Regions from separate parts of the Nocardioides ginsengisegetis genome, predicted to be linked through region 2. Evidence: predicted binding sites of a transcription regulator. Region 2 holds the regulator's gene; the other holds the start of a gene.
What was found. Region 2 encodes LexA, which represses DNA repair genes until DNA is damaged. Its sites were predicted from a motif close to TCGAACANNTGTTCGA; they were not measured.
Positions count from the first base shown of each region.

Region 1: recA (recombinase RecA) is a predicted target of LexA. The motif match lies at 2,131-2,146, and genes of this name have one in related genera.

Region 1 covers NZ_JACGXA010000001.1:1,366,710-1,370,118, reverse strand. The annotation lists gene FB382_RS06405 (GNAT family N-acetyltransferase) at 1-307, opposite strand, end outside; gene FB382_RS06400 (regulatory protein RecX) at 317-916, opposite strand; gene recA (recombinase RecA) at 906-1,955, opposite strand; gene FB382_RS06390 (sensor histidine kinase) at 2,194-3,336, opposite strand; gene FB382_RS06385 (response regulator) at 3,333-3,409, opposite strand, start outside.
Region 2 covers NZ_JACGXA010000001.1:3,211,207-3,214,615, reverse strand. The annotation lists gene FB382_RS15500 (alkaline phosphatase D family protein) at 1-752, opposite strand, end outside; gene FB382_RS15495 (phosphatase PAP2 family protein) at 844-1,695, opposite strand; gene lexA (transcriptional repressor LexA) at 1,812-2,564, opposite strand; gene FB382_RS22950 (GNAT family N-acetyltransferase) at 2,703-3,409, opposite strand, start outside.

The sequences.
Region 1 (3,409 bases), 1.8 Mb from region 2:
ACTTGGCCGCGACGGTCTCGGCGGTGGCCTCGCCGTCGGAGGCCCACCACTTGTGGACGTGCTGCTCCTGGCGCCACCGGGTGACGGCCGGCAGGTCGCCGCGGGTCATCGCACGCACGGTGACCACCCAGTCGTGGTCAACCGCGAAGTGCTTCACCTCGCCGGAGAGGTCCAGGGGCACCGGCTCCGCGTGCCGGCTGGCGGCCATCCGCCGGGCCGCGGCCGCCCACGACTCCCCCGCGTGCACGACGCCCGCGAGCTCACGACCACGGTCGTGCACCACGACGTGCTCAGGATGCTGGGCCACGCCCCGAGACTAGGGCAGGTCGGGGGCGTCGCGGTCCGAGGCGGCCAGCTCCTCCCGGACGACCGCGAACGACAGGCCCGAGGGGTAGCCCTTGCGGGCCAGCAGGCCGACGAGCCGCCGCGTGGCGACGGTGTCGTCGACACGGGACAGGGTGCGCAGCTTCTTGCGGACCAGGACCCGGGCCGCCGACTCCTCGTCGGCCGGGTCGATCTCGTCGAGCGCCTCCTTGGCGACCTCGTCGTCGATGCCCTTGCGGCGCAGCTCCTGGGCGAGGGCCCGGCGGGCCAGGCCCTTGCCAGGCTGGCGGCTGGCGATCCAGGACCGCGCGAAAGCGTCGTCGTCGACCAGGCCGACCTCCTCGAACCTGTCGAGGAGGCGGGTCGCGATCTCGTCGGGGACGCCCTTCTTGCCCAGCTTGTCGCTGAGCTCCTTGCGGCTGCGCGCCTGCCCGGTCAGCTGGTCGAGGAGGATCTTGCGGGCGACCGACTCGGGGTCGGCATCCGGGCCGAGCGCCTGCTCGTCCACCGGCGGCGGCGCGGCGGGTGGAGGCTCGCCCATCCAGGCACGAACCCCCACCTCGACGTCACCCGTCCAGGGATCAGAAGTCATTGACACCCAGCGGGTCGGCCATCGGGTCGGCCGGCTGGTCGACCGTCGGGCCGACTCCGAGCTTCTCGAGGATCTTCTTCTCCAGCTCGTCGGCCAGGTCGGGGTTGTCGCGCAGGAAGTTGCGCGCGTTCTCCTTGCCCTGGCCCAGCTGATCGCCCTCGTAGGTGTACCAGGCGCCGGCCTTGCGGACGAGGCCCGCCTCGACGCCGACGTCGATCAGGCCACCCTCGCGGCTGATGCCCTTGCCGTACATGATGTCGAACTCCGCCTGCTTGAACGGCGGGGCGACCTTGTTCTTGACGACCTTCACGCGGGTGCGGTTGCCGACCATGTCGGTGCCGTCCTTGAGCGTCTCGATGCGGCGCACGTCGAGGCGGACCGAGGCGTAGAACTTCAGCGCCTTGCCACCGGTGGTGGTCTCGGGCGAGCCGAACATGACGCCGATCTTCTCGCGCAGCTGGTTGATGAAGATCATGGTGGTGCCGGAGTTGTTGAGGGCACCGGTCATCTTGCGCAGTGCCTGGCTCATCAGGCGGGCCTGGAGGCCGACGTGGCTGTCGCCCATCTCGCCCTCGATCTCGGCCCGCGGCACGAGCGCGGCGACGGAGTCGATGACGATCAGGTCGAGCGCGCCGGAGCGGATCAGCATGTCGGCGATCTCCAGGGCCTGCTCACCGGAGTCGGGCTGGGAGACCAGGAGTGCGTCGGTGTCGACGCCGAGGTTCTTGGCGTAGTCGGGGTCAAGGGCGTGCTCGGCGTCGATGAACGCCACGATGCCGCCGGCGCGCTGGGCGTTGGCCACGGCGTGCAGCGCGACCGTCGTCTTTCCGGAGGACTCCGGGCCGTAGATCTCCACGACCCGCCCGCGCGGGAAGCCGCCGAGCCCGAGCGCGACGTCGAGGGCGATCGAGCCGCTGGGGATGATCTGCAGCGGCGCGCGGACCTCGTCGCCGAGGCGCATGACCGAGCCCTTGCCGAACTGCTTCTCGATGTTGGCGAGGGCCGCATCCAGGGCCTTCTCGCGGTCTGCACCAGCCATGGTGTTTCCCTTCTTCTGGGGCTTCGCGCCGCCGGGTCGTGGTCTTTTCGTCTGAGTAGTCATCGTCGTGAGAGACGCTAGAGGAGACCTCCGACAGAACCGGGACGGAGCCTGCTCCGCACCTGTTCGCTGGGGACAACGTCGACCTGCGCGCCACCTGTGGACACACCGTAGCCCGAACACGTGTTCGACTCACGCACGCCGTACGGCGTGTCGCCTGGACCCGTGGCGCCCGCGCTCAGGCGAGCGGCAGGTGCACCAGGAACCGGCAGCCGAACGCCGCCTCGGCGTCGGGGACGTTCTCGACCAGCACCCGGCCCCGGTGGGCCTCGACGATGCCCTTGACGATCGCCAGCCCCAGGCCGGCCCCGCGCCCCACCTCGGCCGGGCCGTGCTCGGGCGTCCGGGCACTGCTCCCCTGCCAGGCCAGGTCGAAGACCCGCTCCATGTCCTCGGGCGGGATGCCGCCGCAGCTGTCGGTGACGCTCAGCTCGATCCCGTCGGCCACCGAGCGGCCGTGGATCTCCACGACCCCGTCGGCCGGCGTGTGCCGGATCGCGTTCATGATCAGGTTGGAGACCACCCGTGAGAGGCCGGCCGGGTCGGCGCAGACCTCGATGCCCTCCTCGACGCTGCCGCCGAGGCGCACGCTGCGGGCCCGGGCGACGGGGTCGGCCCCCGCGATCGCCTCGCTGACCAGGTCGCCGACCATGACGGTCTCGGGCGCGAGCCGCATGACGCCGGCGTGGATCCGGGACAGCTCGAAGAGGTCGTCGACCATCCGCACCATCCGGTCGACCTCGGTGCGGATCTGGCGCCGGTAGCGCTCCGGGTCCGGCGCCATGCCGTCCTCGAGCGCCTCGGTCATCGCCCGCATGCCGGCCAGCGGGGTGCGCAGGTCGTGGGAGACCCAGGAGACGAGCTCGCGGCGCGACTCCTCGAGCCGCGCCTCGCGGACCCGCGACTCCTCGAGCCGCTGGCTGGTGCGCGCCAGCTCGTCGGACAGGGCCTGGAACTCCGTGGGACCGCGCCGCACGGCCGTGAACGAGCCGGGCGTCGCCAGCCGGCGTGCGTCCTCGCGCAGCGAGAGCGACCAGTGCACGACGGCCGCGCCGAGAGCCAGCGCCACCACGACCGACACCAGTCCGGACACGACCGCCACCAGGCTGACCACGCCCCAGTCGTGGTCGGAGATGAACATGAGGCGGGAGGCGGCAACCACGCCGACGAGCACCGAGAACGTGGCGACGACGGCCACCAGCGACAGCTGCCACCGGATCGAGCGCCGGCGCAGCAGCCAGGCGGCGAGGAGGCCGAGGGCACCGACCGCGACCGCGGACGCGGCGGCCACCCCGGCGATCTGGAGGTGGTCCGACGTCATGATGCCTCCCAGCGGTAGCCGACTCCCCAGACCGTGAGCAGGCGCTCGGGCCGGGTGGGGTCGCGTTCGATCT
Region 2 (3,409 bases):
AGGTCGCGGTCGCGCTTGTACTGCGCGTGCCGCTGCCGGTAGTCGGCCAGCGAGAGCATCTCGTGCGCCGGCTCGTGCTTGCGGATGTCCTCGTCGGACTGGCCGTAGCCGTACTCACCGGGGCCGTACTCGTAGAGGTAGTCGCCCAGGTGCACCACCGCGTCCAGGTCGTCGCGCGCCGCGAGCCCGCGGTAGGCGCTGAACCAGCCGGCCTGCAGGTTGGCGCACGAGACGACGCCGAAGCGCAGGTGGTCCGGCGTCGCGTCGTGGGCGGGAGCCGTGCGGGTGCGGCCGACCCGGCTCGTGGCGTCGCCGAGGTGGAAGCGGTAGTGGTACGCCGTGGCGGGCCGCAGGCCGCGCACGTCGACCTTGACGGTGTGGTCGCGGCTCGGGCCGGTCTCGAAGCGGCCTCGGCGTACGACGTCGCGGAACCCCGCGTCTCGCGCCACCTCCCAGCGGACCGTGACCTTCGGGCCCGCGCCGGAGCCGGGGGTGCTCGCCGCGGTCGGCGTCACTCGGGTCCACAGCACGACCCCCTCGGGCAGCGGGTCGCCCGAGGCGACACCGTGGGCGAACACCGCGCCGTCGCCCGCGGCCCCTGACGCGGCTACTGCCGGGGCGGCCGTCGCGAGCGGCGAGGAGACCGCGGCCACGCCGACGGCGCCGACGGTGCCGGTGGCCAGGACCGTACGTCGACCGACGGGGCGGGAGGTCAGGGGCTGGGCAGGGGGGATGTCACGGGGAGAGCTCACGAGAGGCCCAACGAGCCAGCGCCGGGCGTGTTCCGGATCGGCGGTGTGAGCACCGTCCGTTCACCCGCAGGTCACCCCGGGGTGGCGCGGGTCAGTCGAGGCGGCTGCGGGCGGCCGGCGTGGGCAGGCTGCGCGTGAGCGGGGCCGGGGCCGGTGTCGGCAGCGGGGCCGCGGCGGCCGGCATCGGCCGGGCGGCGGGCGCGGAGACGAGGACGGGGATGCGTGGCGCCCACTCGGCGGCGGCCCAGCCGGCGGCGATGACGAGGTAGCCCATCAGCACGTCGATGACCCAGTGGTTGCCGGTGCCGATGATGACGACGCCGGTGCCGACGGCGTAGGTCCAGCCGAGCGCGCGGACCCACCGGTGGCGGGCGTGGCGCTGCAGCGAGATGGCGACCCACAGGGCCCAGCCGGCGTGCAGCGACGGGAAGGCGGCCAGCTCGTTGGTCAGCCCGCCGAGCCCGCGCGGCGCGGAGGCGTCGGAGGCCCACCAGCCGTCGGAGGCGTGCAGGGAGAGGACGTCGACGTAGCCCGTGATGAAGCGCGGCGGTGCCGTCGGCATCAGCAGGTAGGCCGCGAGCCCGAGGAGGGTGCCGATCACCAGCGCCCGTCGGGCCGGGGCGTAGACGCGGGTGCCGAGCCGGTAGAGCCAGAGCAGCACCGCGGCCGTGACGACGTAGTGGAGGGAGGCGTACCAGTAGGAGCCGAGCAGCCCGATCACCCGGTGGTTGGTGAACAGCTCGTTGAGCGGCACCTCCCAGTGGATGCCGAGCACGGTCTCGAAGCGGAGCAGCTCGTGGGCCCGGTGCATGGCCGGCCCCATCGCGGTGTCGGCGACGAGCCGGGACAGGCTGTAGCCCACCCAGAGGGCCAGGATGAGGACGATCTCGAGCACGCCCCGCACGATCTGCGGGTGGCGTCGGCGCAGGGCAGTCAGAGACATACCCCCACCCTCAGTCGTTCCCACATGTACCAAAATACGGAATACCCCCGAAATGTTCCCGGGATTTATCTCGGGGGTTCGTGAAGATTTCCGGTGAGGAGGCTAGCGGACCCCGATCAGACCCGACGCAGGACCGCGGTGACCTTGCCGAGGATCGTCGCGTGGGTGCCGTCGATGGGCTCGTAGGTGTCGTTGTGGGGCAGCAGCCAGACCTTGCCGTCCTTGCGCTGGAAGGTCTTGACGGTGGCCTCGCCGTCGATCATCGCGGCCACGATCTCGCCGTTGCTGGCGGTGGGCTGCTGGCGGATCACGACGTAGTCGCCGCTGCAGATGGCCGCGTCGACCATCGAGTCGCCGACGACCTCGAGCATGAAGAGCGTGCCGTCGCCGACCAGCTCCTGGGGCAGCGGGAAGATCGCCTCGACCCGCTCCTCGGCCAGGATCGGGCCGCCGGCGGCGATCCGGCCGACCATCGGCACGTAGGAGGCGGCGGGCATCGCGTCGCCGACGCCGGTCTCGTCGTAGGTCGACTCGTCGGCCGAGGAGATCGAGCGCCGCGCCTTCATCACCTCGGGCAGGAAGACCTCGAGCGCCCGCGGCCGGTTGGGGTCGCGCTTGAGGAAGCCCTTCTCCTCGAGCACCTTGAGCTGGTGGGCCACGCTGGAGGAGCTGGTGAGCCCGACCGCCTCGCCGATCTCGCGCATGCTGGGCGGGTAGCCGCGCTTCTCGATGGCTTCCTTGATGTGGGCCAGGACCCGCTGCTGGCGCGGGGTCAGGCCGTGGGCGTCCGGGGGACCGTCGGGCAGCTCGGCGACTCGACCCCGTGCAGCCTTGGTGGGGGAGTCGTCGCCCGTCTTCTTCGTGGCCATGGCGGTGCCTTCCGGTGTACGGCGGTGCGCCCGGGGGACGCACCCCGGGCCGGTGTTCCCACCGTAGCCATGTCGGCCCGTCTGTTCAAACATCTGTTCGAACAGCGTGTCGCGCCGGAGTGGGGCGCCACGTCACGGTCAGAGCTGGGGCACCCACACGAACATCGGCATCCGGCAGACCTCCTCGAAGCCCAGCCGCTCGTAGACCGGCCGGCCCATCTCGGTGGCGTGCAGGATCGCCTCGGTGCAGCCCCGGTCACGCGCCATCTCGAGCAGCGTCGCGGTGACGGCGTACCCGATCCCGCGCCCGCGCGCGGCCTCGAGCGTGGTGATGTTGTAGAGGCCGGCGGTGCGGCCGGTGAGCCAGGCGGTGCCGCAGGCGACGGGCTGGCCGTCGACGGTGGCGAGCACGGTGAGGAGGTCGGCGGCGTCGAAGGGCGCCATCATCTCCACGATCGGGCCGGCGAGCTCGGCCGGGAAGCCGAAGCCCTCGGTCATCACCCGCGCGGTGGCCGCGTGGCACTCCGGGCCCACGACGTGGATCCGGACGCCGGGGCCGGGCGGCGGCATCGGCACCGGGCCGTCGAGGACGCGATGCATGCCGGGCGTCTCGTCGCGCAACATGCCGGCGGCGACGAGGGTGTCGGCGATCTCGGCCGTCATCGTGGAGGGGGAGCCCCACCACAGGAAGGGGAGTCCTCGGCCGACGTAGGCCGCCAGCACCTCGCGGGTGCGGCGCAGCTCCTCGCCGGGTGCGAAGCGGGCGCCGGCGATGCCGTTGAAGACGGGGTGCGGCACGGTGGTGTGCCAGGTGTGGAGGTCGGCGGCACCCTCGGTCCCGAAGG